Regions from separate parts of the Bacillus sp. 01N45 genome, predicted to be linked through region 1. Evidence: riboswitches for the same ligand, from Rfam matches in the RefSeq annotation. Region 1 holds a riboswitch; each other region holds the start of a gene.

Region 1 (3,159 bases):
TTAATTCTTTTTTTATCTCGCTTAAGTCATACCATTGACGAAAAAGTTGTTTCATGATTTCACCTCCAACAAATGTTTTAATTGGGTTTGAACATCGTGAAATGTTTCAAACGGTGTATAAGCAATATAATTCTCTTCACACTTTGTAATAAGGAAGTCACGAGCGAATACTTTATCTGCTTGTTTCGCAGCTTGTAAATCAGTAATTGAATCTCCAATCACAATATGGAAGTCATTCGTATCACTTAATTTACGGATTAAAGATGATTTGCATAATCCGCAATGATTTTGACAATGATGATCACAAGGATGAGGCCACTTAACTGTAATGAATTCACTTGAAAAGTCTGTTTCATTACAGTAAATTTGCTCTTTTGGAATGATTCCTTGTAAGAGTGGATAGACGAAGAAATCCATTCCACCTGATATAACGTAAAAAGAAATGTTATTTTCATTTACAAATTGTATAAATTCATAAAAACCACTACGGATTTCAGCAGTTTTTATTAAAAATTGAATCATATCATCGTGTAGACTAGTAGGTATTAATTGAAATAATTGAGAAACACCTTCTTGAATAGACAGCTCTTGTGATAAAATTTTATTCTTTACTCCTTCGGCTTCTGGTGGTGCGAATTTTTCCATAATGGACATAATGTTATCATTATTTGTAATCGTGCCATCGAAATCACAAAATACTTGAATACTCATAATTTCACCCCATGAGAGGGATTTCCCCATATTTGTAGTGCACTATGCAAATTTATGTCATCTACTTCATGGAGTGGTGTATTTTGCAAAGTAGCATTAATTGCAGTACGGAAAGCTTTACCGCCCCCTTGCGCCCCACTCGGATGTCCATGTATCCCGCCGCCAGCATTAATAACAACATCTTTACCGAAATCTCGTACAATAAAGGGAACGAAACCAGGGTGAATACCAGCAGACGGAACAGAAAAACTCTTCTTGAAAAATGCATCGTCTTCAGTTAAATGTTTTGAGATGGCAAGAGCCTCCTCTTTTTCTAGTGCAACACTTCCGTATGGAGATGGGAATAATGAAAAGTCAGCCCCAGCATAACGTAGTAGCTTTCCTAGTAATAATGGAGAGGAAACTCCATATAACTTGGATGATGAATAAGCACCACTTACAGCAGGATGTGCCATAATAGGAACTGGGATTTCATCATCTTCTGCAAGTGATTGTAGTACATCTAGTCCGTAAGCAAATACATTAAATAATAGAATATCTGCCCCAGCTTGCACTGCGCGTTTCGCATTTTCTTTTAAATCAAAAGTTCGTCCTGTTAAATTTACGGCATATAACGTTTTATGTCCGTATGTTTCATATACGGATTGTAAAACTTCTTTTCCAGATACAATGCGTTTCGTAAGTGGTGTTAATGTATTCTCAAATAATATTTCATCATCTTTTACTATATCTACACCACCAATTGCTTGATCGCGTAATTGCGTTTTTAAATACCCAATATTTCGTCCAATCATTCCTTTAAAAATACTCATTAAAAGGGGACGCTCATGCACTTGTAAAAGATTTCGAATACCATCTATCCCGAATTTTGGACCAGGGAAATATTGTTTTAACTCGTCTGAAAATGTTAAGTCGATTAATTTCACTTCACCATCAAGTGATAGCTTTCCGAATGTAGTTGTTAAAATTGCTGGTAAGTCCGGACTGAAGTTTAATAAAGGATATTCGATTTTAATAATCCCGCGTTTAACTTTTTTACGTAAATACGAATTGGTATGTTCTTGTTCAGCTAGTTCCTCAACATGAATGACGTTGCCTTTATGCTGTTTTAATTGTTCTTGCAATAAGTGTGGCAAATGAGTCCAAGAGCCAATTGTTAAACCGAGTGCAATTTGCTCGGCTTTTTTTTCTAAGTTATGTGAATCATCATGGATTAAATACGTTGCTATAATTCCGCTCATTGTTAAAACCTCCTAGTTAAATAAAAAAACCTCTCAGCTAAGGAGAGGTTTTTTTACAACCAGCTCCTTATCTGTCAGCATAATGCTGCGAGAATTAGCACCGTGTCTACAATTGTAGATCGGTTGCCGGGTTTCGTCGGGCTCGTCCCTCCACCTGCTCTTGATAAGAAGTATTTAGAAATGTTTAAATTTTTAAGATAACTGAATTTTGTCAGATATTTTTCATGTTGTCAATTACTTTTTGAAAAAATTTAATTTATCAATTCGATTAATGGCTTCTCTTAATCTATCTTCTGTATGCAAGAGACCAACACGGACATACCCTTCGCCATGTTCACCAAATCCAACACCAGGAGCAACTGCAACGTGTGCTTTTTCTAGTAAAATATTAGAAAATTGCTCAGATGTATATCCTTTCGGAACAGGAAGCCATGCAAAGAATGAGCCTGTTGGAATGTCTACATTCCAACCAATTGAGTGACAAGCTGAAACAAGAGCGTTTCTTCGAGATTCGTAACTATTTACAAGGTCTATTACGCAAGACTGTGAACTTAATAGTGCTTCGCGGGCAGCATCTTGAACTGCACCAAAAATACTAACATACATATGATCTTGTAATAAGTTAATTGTCTCAATCACACTTTCATTCCCCACAGCAAAAGCGATGCGCCATCCAGCCATATTGAAAGTTTTCGATAGAGTGTAAATTTCAATACCTGTATTTTTAGCACCGTCTGCTTGCAAGAAACTAACAGGTTTTTGACCATCGAATCCAATAGCACCGTAAGCAAAATCATGAACGACTAATATATTATGTTCATTAGCAAAATGAATGGTTTCATCAAAGAAACCTTTTGATGCAGTAGCACCGGTAGGATTATTTGGATAGTTTAAAAACATTAACTTTGCATGCTTAGCGGTAGCGGCATCAATTTTTGTATAATCTGGTAAAAAATTATTTTCTGCAATAAGCGGCATTGTTTCAAATTGTGCTTTTGCTAAAGCAACTCCTGATAAATAATCTGGATAGCCTGGATCTGGAACGAGAATAGTATCACCAGGGTTTGTAAAACAAAGTGGTAATTCTACTAATCCAGCTTTTCCACCAAACAAAATAGCAACTTCTGTTTTTGGATTTACTACTACATCATATTCGCGTTGATAGAATGTTGCCACGGCTTCTTTTAAACTTTCGTGTCCGCGAAAT
Region 2 (3,159 bases), 190 kb from region 1:
ATCTTTCAGACGAAATGAGATCATGCCACCTCTTCCAGGATAAAATACATCTGTCACCCCGTCTTCATCATTTAAATAAGCAACAACTGCTTTTGCATTTTCTTCATGTTGTCTCATGCGAAGCGCTAACGTTTTCATACCACGAATTAATAGCCATGAGTCAAATGGACTTAAGACCGCACCAGAGGCATTATGATAATGAGCGATTTCCTCACAAAGTTCCTTTCCTTTTGCAACGACAAGTCCGCTTAGGACATCGTTATGTCCCCCTAAATATTTCGTTGCGCTATGAAGTACAATGTTGGCACCTTCTGTTAATGGCTGCTGTATATAAGGCGTATAGAATGTGTTGTCTACAATAAGAAGTAGTCCGTGTCTTTTCGCTACAGTTGCGACAGCGGCAATATCAGTAACTTGCATTAACGGATTAGTTGGAGTTTCTATGAAAATAGCTTTCGTTTCAGTTGTGATAGCTTGCTCAATTTGTTTAATAGATTGTGTATTTACGTATCTACATCGAACATTCCACTTTTTTTCGTGCTCAGAAAATAATCGATAAGTGCCCCCGTATAAATCTTCGGATACAATAAGTTCGTCTCCAGAACGGAATAGGGAGAGGACGAGGAGAACAGCTGCCATCCCTGAACTACAGGCATAACCTTGTTCACCATATTCTAAGTCTGCGATTGCCTGCTCTAAAAGACCACGAGTTGGATTGCCAGTTCGTGAATAGTCAAAGCCAGTAGAGTTACCAATTCCTTCATGACGATAAGCAGTTGAAAAATAAACAGGTGGGTTAACAGTTCCTGTTGTAGTTTCGCTCCGGTTTCCGATTTGTGCTAGTTTTGTTTCAATAGTTGACATGTGAAAATTCCTCCTTTTTAAATTAACAATTAAGTGAATGTAAAGTGAAACTTTAATCAGTGAGGGGGGCATCCCCCACTGATTATTAGCTCTCACCAATCGGGGTAAAATAAAAAAAGCCTTCTAAAGAAGAAGGCTTTCGGTTTGAATAGAGTCTTCTTCTCATCTGTCAAATCTTTCACAATTTGCTGGAATTAGCACCTTATTAACAAATGTTAATGGTTGCTGAGGCGTCATAGGGCCAGTCCCTCTACCTCTCTAGATAAGAATGTTCGTATGAAATTTTTATTATGTTTTTAACTTTACAACAAAAGATAATTGAATTGCAACTTTATTTTAAATAATTTTTATTTTTCCGCAAGTGTCATTGACTTTTGCATTTGTGCATGCTAAATTTATTAAAAAATTAACAAACATTGTTAAAAGGGGAACGTATTTCCTTTTAGCTACATAAATAAAATAATAAAGACAAACTCTTATTGAGAGCGGTGGAGGGAAAGGCCCTGTGAAACCCAGCAACCTTCAAACGAAATGTTTGAAACGGTGCTAATACCTGCAAAACGAATGTTTTGCATAATAAGAGGAGGAACAATTATGTCCCCCTCTTCAAAGTGAAGAGGGGGTTTTTATATTGATAGAAATGAGGGAGATTTGTGAAATTACTAGATTTATTATCAAAAGGAATTGTAATAGGTGATGGTGCGGTTGGGACGTTATTACATTCACATGGTTTGCAAAGTAGTTTTGAAGAATTGAATATATCTGATCCAGATTTAATTATATCGATTCATAAGCAATATGTAGCTGCTGGGGCTGATGTGATTCAAACAAATACGTACGGAGCAAATGAAGCGAAATTACGTATTTATGGTTTAGAAAATCAAGTTACTGAAATTAATAGAGCCGCAGTAAAACTGGCGAAAGCATCTGTTACAGACAGAAATGCAATTTTAGGAACAATTGGTGGTATGAAACATATCGGAGCTGTTACGACAACTGATATGGAAAGAGAATTTATGTTACTGGAACAGGCAAGTGCATTACTAGAAGAACAGGTTGATGGACTGCTATTAGAAACTTTCTATGATGAGTTTGAATTACTTCATGCTGTTCAGGTGTTACGAAAACAAACGAATATTCCAATTGTAGCTCAATTAGCATTGCATGAGGCAGGTACAACTCAAAATGGAAATGATGTAAATGAAATATTAAAACAGCTTTTAGATTACGGTGCAAATGTCGTTGGATTGAACTGTCAACTAGGGCCACTTCACATGACGGAAGCTTTTAAAATGATATCGATTCCGCAAAATGGCTACTTGTCAGCATATCCGAATGCAGGTCTCCCAAATTATGTGGAGGGACGTTACGTATATGAGGGAAGTCCAGCTTATTTCGAAGCGATGACACCGAAATTTATTGAGCAAGGTATTCGGTTATTAGGTGGTTGTTGTGGCACGACTCCAGAACATATTGAAAGTATGAAACGTGCAATTGCAAATGTTACACCTGTAATAGAAAAGGATACGATTCAAAGACCGAAAGTAGTTCATACACACGAGAAACGTTCAAAAGCTCATGTCACATTAGCAGAGAAAGCAAAAAAACAAACGACAGTAGTAGTGGAATTAGATCCACCGAAAACGTTAGATACGCAGCGATTTTTTGAAGGCGCAAGAGCATTGAAAAGAGCTGGGGCAGATGCTATTACTCTAGCAGATAATTCATTAGCATCGCCTCGCATCTCGAATATGGCAATGGGGGCATTATTAACGAAGCACGATATTCCGGTATTGACGCACTTAACGTGTAGAGACCATAACGTCATCGGACTACAATCTCATTTACTAGGCCTATCAGCGTTAGGTATGGAAGAGGTGTTAGCTTTAACTGGGGATCCAGCACGCGTTGGTGATTTTCCAGGTGCCACTTCTGTATATGATTTGTCCTCTATTGAGCTCATTAAAATGATTAAAGAAATGAACGACGGGCGCTCGATTTTAGGGAAATCAATTGGTCCAGCAACAAGGTTTTCAGTGGGAGGTGCGTTTAATCCGCATGTAAGACATTTAAAAGCAGCGGTTAAGCGAATGGAACGGAAAATAGATGCTGGAGCGGAATATTTCTTAACTCAGCCAATTTATGATATCGCGTTAATTGAAGAAGTGTATGAAGCGACAAAGCATTTGGAACAACCTATTTTTATTGGGATTATGCCATTAATAAGTAAAAGGAATGCAGATTTCCTTCATTTTGAGGTACCGGGTATTACTCTACCTGAAGAAATAAGGGAGA
Region 3 (3,159 bases), on a different contig from region 1:
TACATGCCTTGTTTAAAGATATTTTCGTTTCTGAAGATACGGGATTCCAAAAGCCGATGAAAGAGTATTTTGATTATGTTTTTGAACGAATTCCTAATTTTTCCCCTGAAGAAGGGCTCATTATTGGGGATTCGTTAAGTGCTGATATGAAAGGTGGATATGTAGCGGGAATTGATACTTGTTGGTTTAATCCAGAAAAGAAATCAAATAATAGCGAGATTGTGCCAACATATGAAGTACAAAATTTTGAAGAGTTATACGCGTTATTGAAGCAACGTGTGTAATAAAAATAGGCAGTGGAACTTTTGTCCCTACTGCCTATTTTTATTCGTTTGCAGCTTCGTTATTTTTAGGAAGTGGAAATGCATTACCAATCGCTGCCGCTCCAAGCATCGGTAATAGTAAATTGAGCGGGAAAAACATGAGTAATAGTAATGTTATAGCAATTGGTTTTCTTAATGCATAGCTTGAAATTGCTGTCGTGACGATGGCTACCGAAGCGATTGGATCTATCGGGATAATGGAAGCTATAGCATATCCGATACTAGATCCAGCAAATATAATTGGGAAAATATGTCCACCGCGCCAACCTGTATTTAAACAAACGGCAGTAATACATAATTTTAAAACACCTGAAAGAAGTAGTACCCAGAAAGATAAATGACTCCATTCAACGACTAAATCTTTTAATTGATGTTCTCCTGAGAATAACGTGTACGGGAGAAAAGTTCCTGTAATTCCTAATAAAATACCACCGATAATTCCAAGTGATAGTTTGTATTCCCTGAAGGGATGGATTAATTTCTCTAATGTGAATTCAAATTTGAAATAAAAGAAACCAACTATAGCACCAATACTAGCAAGTGGTAGAAAGGCGATCCATTCATTAAGAGAAAGGGAACCTTCCCCAAAATCAACGATAAAGGATCCGCGATTATCGAATTTACTAAGTAATAAATAAACGGAAAAGCCAGCGAAAGTGGTAGCTAAATATACAATTGCTTTTTTTCCTTTAGAAAATTCGTTAATTTGCTCACCCTCATTTTCATTTGGAGCTAAATAACCGAATAATGGCGCGTTAAAAATTACACTTAAAGTAGCGCCAATTCCAACCTCTGTTAGTTCATTCATTCCTTTTAAGGCAAATGTAAAGCGATCCCCTACCCATGTACAAAGTCCACCGATAATTCCAACAAGTGCTGCTTCGGGACCTAAGCTAGCTCCAAATATTAAAACGATAATCGCAGTTAAAGTAGCTTTATGTACAAAACGGTATTCAATTCTACCAGTTTTTTTATATTCACCCATCACTTCCGGCATAAGACGTGGATATATGCCGAAGTATTTTTGGGTTAAACCAACGAGAATACCACCGATAGTTGTTACACAAATAGTGTAATACGGGGGAGAAGAGAAAATAGTAGGTAAGTATCCCCAAATAAAGTGAATGCCGATATTTATTGTAACTAAAAATAGCCAGACTGTAGCTCCTACTATAGAGCCTAAAAGAATGCCGTATAGGACGAGTATATAGTGCATGTCCTTTGTGTTTGTCATGTTATACCTCCGTTATGTAAGTTTTAATGTCGAAAGGATTAAATATGCTACTGTGAAAGGAATATGTATAGTATCTTTTTGAGAGGTGGGCTTATTCAATATATTGAGGTCTCGTGAGAATTTGAAATGTATACAGTTAAACTACTTACTTAATTTTATATAGTAATCGTGGGTTTTAAAAGGTCTTTTTCAAATGGATATGGAATATATTTCTTTTGTTATGCATGTCAAATTCTTTGTATTTAATTTAGAACATTCAGAAAAACTGTTTGACATTAGGAAATTATTGCTATAAAATCAACGGTAATTGCATAGTCTTATCAAGAAAAGGTGGAGGGACAGGCCCGATGAAACCTTGGCAACAGCCGTATAACGGAATTGTGCCAAATCCTGCAGGTAATAATCCTGAAAGATAAGAAAGAGCCTTTAGAGCGTGTTTTCAAACTGCTCCTTTCTTGTTTTCAGGAAAGGAGCAGTTTTTTATTTTGTATAAAAGAAAGGAGAATGAGAGATGGGAGAATCATGGGGAAAAGGAACAATTTGTGTGCAAGGTGGCTATACACCAAAGAATGGTGAACCGCGTGTTTTGCCACTTTATCAAAGTACAACGTATAAATACGATACTTCAGATGATTTAGCAGCGCTATTTAATTTAGAGGCAGAAGGATATATATATACGCGTATTGGAAATCCTACTTTAGCTGCATTTGAGCAAAAGTTAGCGGATTTAGAGGGTGGTGTAGGAGCTGTTGCAACGGCTTCTGGGCAGGCTGCTATTATGCTTGCTGTTTTAAATATTTGTAGTAGCGGAGACCACTTGCTTTGTTCTTCCACAGTTTATGGCGGAACGTTTAATTTATTTGGAGTGAGTTTGCGTAAGCTTGGTATTGACGTTACGTTCTTTAATCCGAATTTAAGTGCTGATGAAATTGTGGCCCTTGCTAATGATAAGACGAAACTTGTTTATGCAGAGTCGTTAGGAAATCCAGCGATGAACGTTTTAAATTTCAAAGAATTTTCAGATGCAGCGAAAGAGTTAGAAGTACCTTTTATCGTGGATAATACATTAGCAACTCCTTATTTATGCCAAGCATTTGAGCACGGAGCAAATATTATCGTTCATTCTACGACGAAATATATTGATGGTCATGCAAGCTCTTTAGGCGGCATTGTCATTGACGGAGGGAACTTTGATTGGACAAATGGGAAATATCCTGAACTTGTTGAACCGGATCCAAGTTATCACGGCGTAAGTTACGTTCAAAATTTTGGTGCAGCAGCGTATATTGTGAAGGCACGTGTTCAATTATTAAGAGACTATGGAAACTGTATGAGCCCATTCAATGCGTATATTAGCAATATCGGCTTAGAAACGCTACATTTAAGAATGGAGCGTCATAGTGAAAATGCTCTCGCAGTTGCTAAGTGGCTTGCTAACCATGAACGTATTGAATGGGTGAATTATCCGGGATTAGATAGCAATGAAAATTACTCGTTAGCACAAACGTATTTGAAAAAAGGTGCTAGTGGTGTTTTAACATTCGGCATTAAGGGCGGATTAGAAGCAGCGAAAGAATTTATCGCAAATGTAAAACTAGCAAC
Region 4 (3,159 bases), on a different contig from region 1:
TTTTGTGATACTCTTTCTTTCCCGCTACTTTAGAAAACCTCGGGAAACCAATTAATATAGAAATAATTCCACATACTCCAACTAAGATAGGATAAAACGCATATGGTAACAATTCAATCGGAGATAACGCCGCAAATCCTGCTGCCGTTAACATTTGCGCACCATACGGAATTAACCCTTGCACACAACATGAGAAAAGATCTAATACACTCGCTGATTTACGAGGATCAATTTCATATTGATCTGCAATGTTTTTCGCAAGTGGACCTGTAAAAATAATAGAAATCGTATTATTCGCTGTACACATATTCGTCATACTCACTAAGCCAGCGATACCGAACTCTGCTCCTTTTTTCGAACGAATGTTACGAGTTAAAATATTCATTAAATATTGAATACCACCATTATATTGAATCAGTTCGACCATACCACCAATTAAAATAGCAAGTAATACTAACTCCATCATACCGCCCATTCCAGTCGTTACACTTTTAAAGAAACTCTCTAACGTGTAACTCCCATCTAAAAGACCTATAACGCCGGATAGTACAGTTCCACCAGTTAACACAATAAGTACATTCCAACCAAGCAATGCTGTAATAAGTACTCCTGCATACGGTAAAATCTTTATCCAGTCAAAGCTATGCGCTTTAATCTGCGTGTCACTTCCTAAAGTAACGATTACTAATAGTACAACTGTAATAATAGCTGCTGGTAATACAATTAAAAAGTTCGTTTTAAACTTATCTTTCATTTCTGTTCCTTGTGAACGTACAGCTGCGATTGTTGTATCTGAAATAAATGATAAATTATCCCCAAACATCGCCCCACCAACAACAGTAGCCATCGTAAGTGCAATAGAGATATCAGTTTGCCCACTAATACCTACAGCAATTGGTGCTAATGCAGCAATTGTTCCCATTGAAGTTCCCATCGCTAATGAAATAAATGCCCCTATAACAAAAATTCCAGCTACGATAAATCCTTGCGGTAAAATGGATAACGCTAAATTAACTGTAGAATCAACGCCGCCCATCCCTTTTGCTGTTTCAGAAAATGCTCCTGCAAGTACAAAAATCAGAACCATAATCATAATATCCGGGTTCCCTGCACCTTTAGCAAATCGTTCTACTTTTACATTAAAACTTTCTTTACGATTCATTGCTAAAGCGACTCCTACAGCAATTGAAATTGCTACAAGTATCGGCAATTTATAGAAATCACCTGTAATAATTCCAGAACCAATAAATAGCGCCAAAAATATCCCAAGTGGTAATAAAGCCAAACCATTTCCTCTCGTTTCTTTCAAAGTACCATCTCTCCCTAGTTTCAACCTTTTTCTAATGAATAACAAAAGACCTCTTCCAATGAGAAGAGGTCTTATACATCTATAAGGAACGCTCTTCTCATCTTTCAAGCACATGCTTGCTGGATTTGGCACAGCACTCTGAAATCGAGTCCGCTGCCGAGGCATCGTAGGGCCAGTCCCTCCGCCTCTCTTTATAAGAAGGTTTCATATTTATTTTTTAATAATAATTTCTTCCCTAACTTTACTCGCTTACAAAACAAAAGTCAATTATTTTTTGTATAGATTTTTTTGGTAATTATACAAAAATTTGAATACAACAATCATTTTAACTTTTTGATTTCTTCTTCCAATATTGAAATCCAATAAAATTCACTATTTTTTATTGCATCTATTATCCATTTCGTAGTGTACCAAGCTAACTCATACTCTTCTTTTGTAACATCGCCACTTTTATAAGCATCCTCTAGCTCATCTTCATCCAATATATACATTTTACCGTTCGGTAATAACACTACATCTAAATATAAATCATCAAAATACGGTAAACCACGGTCGTCAATTTTATATTCTTTCGCCACATCGATATAATATTGCACTAATTTTTTCTGATCATCTAACATAGCTGTAATCGCAAAGTTTTTCCCGTCTATGAAATATTGAATCCACGTATATTGATTCCCTGCGATACAAAGTTCTTTACTATCATATTCTTTACAACTAGGTTCTCTTACCTTTTTTATTTCTAATATTCCTAGCATTCCTTCTTCCACTTGCTTAACCGTATAATCCTTCTCTATTAGTCGCTTCCACGAAGAACCGTCACCATATTTACGTTTCATTACGTCCGCTCCCCTTCTATATAGAAAAGCCCCCACATATTATGTGAGAGCTTGTTCAAATTATAATTAAGCTGCTTGACCTTTTTCAGAAATCTCTTTCAAATAAGCTTGTCCTTTTTCAGCGTCATATTGACCTTCCCACTTAGACATAACTACAGCTGCTAAAGAGTTTCCTACAACGTTAACTGCTGTACGAGCCATATCTAAAATACGGTCAATACCAGCGATAAAGGCTAAACCTTCAGCTGGAATACCTACTGTACCAAGTGTTGCTAATAATACAACGAATGATACGCCCGGTACACCCGCAATACCTTTTGATGTAACCATTAATACAAGTAATAATGTAATTTGTTGTGTAATGGATAATTCAATACCGTACATTTGCGCTAAGAAAATTGCTGCAATTGCTTGATATAAAGTTGATCCATCTAAGTTAAATGAATAACCTGTCGGAATAACGAAAGATGTAATTGCTTTCGGACAACCGAATTTCTCCATTTTCTCCATGATTTTTGGTAAAACTGTTTCTGAACTTGCTGTAGAATATGCTAAGATCAGCTCGTCTTTTAAAATCTTAAAGAATTGGAAAATGTTAATTCCAAATAGTTTCGCTGTAAGTCCTAGTATGACTACAACGAAGAAAATCATCGCACCATATACAACTATGACTAATTTCCCTAATGGAATTAATGAAGATAAACCAAACGTCGAAACTGTTACACCAATTAATGCGAATACACCAAACGGTGCAAATTTCATAACTTGGTTAGTCACGTAAAACATCGCATCTGCTACACCTTGGAAAAATTGAAGAACCGGTCTTCCTCTTTCACCAATCGCCGCAACTCCTAAACCAAATAGTACAGAGAAGAAGATAATCGCAAGCATATCGCCCTCAACCAATGATTTCATAATATTCGTTGGAACGATATTCACAAATGTATCTGCAAACGAATGACTTTGTACTTGAGCTGTTGTTTCTGCATATTTAGAAATATCAGTCTTTGT

The links. A riboswitch is a leader RNA that binds a small molecule or an ion and turns the genes downstream of it on or off. The one in region 1 is predicted to bind S-adenosylmethionine.
Region 2: it holds a riboswitch for S-adenosylmethionine, as region 1 does, so the genes downstream of both, AC1DMU_RS02800 (bifunctional homocysteine S-methyltransferase/methylenetetrahydrofolate reductase) here and mtnW (2,3-diketo-5-methylthiopentyl-1-phosphate enolase) in region 1, are expected to answer to the same signal.
Region 3: it holds a riboswitch for S-adenosylmethionine, as region 1 does, so the genes downstream of both, AC1DMU_RS15685 (bifunctional O-acetylhomoserine aminocarboxypropyltransferase/cysteine synthase) here and mtnW (2,3-diketo-5-methylthiopentyl-1-phosphate enolase) in region 1, are expected to answer to the same signal.
Region 4: it holds a riboswitch for S-adenosylmethionine, as region 1 does, so the genes downstream of both, AC1DMU_RS08845 (Na+/H+ antiporter NhaC family protein) here and mtnW (2,3-diketo-5-methylthiopentyl-1-phosphate enolase) in region 1, are expected to answer to the same signal.

What each region holds. Positions count from the first base shown of each region.
Region 1 is NZ_JBFTQW010000001.1:339,657-342,815, reverse strand. It holds gene AC1DMU_RS01695 (methylthioribulose 1-phosphate dehydratase) at 1-55, opposite strand, end outside; gene AC1DMU_RS01690 (2-hydroxy-3-keto-5-methylthiopentenyl-1-phosphate phosphatase) at 52-711, opposite strand; gene mtnW (2,3-diketo-5-methylthiopentyl-1-phosphate enolase) at 708-1,952, opposite strand; SAM riboswitch class I at 2,017-2,122, opposite strand; gene AC1DMU_RS01680 (aminotransferase class I/II-fold pyridoxal phosphate-dependent enzyme) at 2,187-3,159, opposite strand, start outside.
Region 2 is NZ_JBFTQW010000001.1:527,380-530,538, reverse strand. It holds gene metI (cystathionine gamma-synthase/O-acetylhomoserine thiolyase) at 1-864, opposite strand, end outside; SAM riboswitch class I at 1,024-1,133, opposite strand; SAM riboswitch class I at 1,338-1,447, shown strand; gene AC1DMU_RS02800 (bifunctional homocysteine S-methyltransferase/methylenetetrahydrofolate reductase) at 1,518-3,159, shown strand, end outside.
Region 3 is NZ_JBFTQW010000006.1:94,162-97,320, forward strand. It holds gene AC1DMU_RS15675 (YjjG family noncanonical pyrimidine nucleotidase) at 1-284, shown strand, start outside; gene AC1DMU_RS15680 (chloride channel protein) at 325-1,557, opposite strand; SAM riboswitch class I at 1,872-1,976, shown strand; gene AC1DMU_RS15685 (bifunctional O-acetylhomoserine aminocarboxypropyltransferase/cysteine synthase) at 2,069-3,159, shown strand, end outside.
Region 4 is NZ_JBFTQW010000003.1:213,283-216,441, forward strand. It holds gene AC1DMU_RS08845 (Na+/H+ antiporter NhaC family protein) at 1-1,309, opposite strand, end outside; SAM riboswitch class I at 1,404-1,509, opposite strand; gene AC1DMU_RS08850 (ribonuclease FAU-1 family protein) at 1,630-2,148, opposite strand; gene gltP (glutamate/aspartate:proton symporter GltP) at 2,215-3,159, opposite strand, start outside.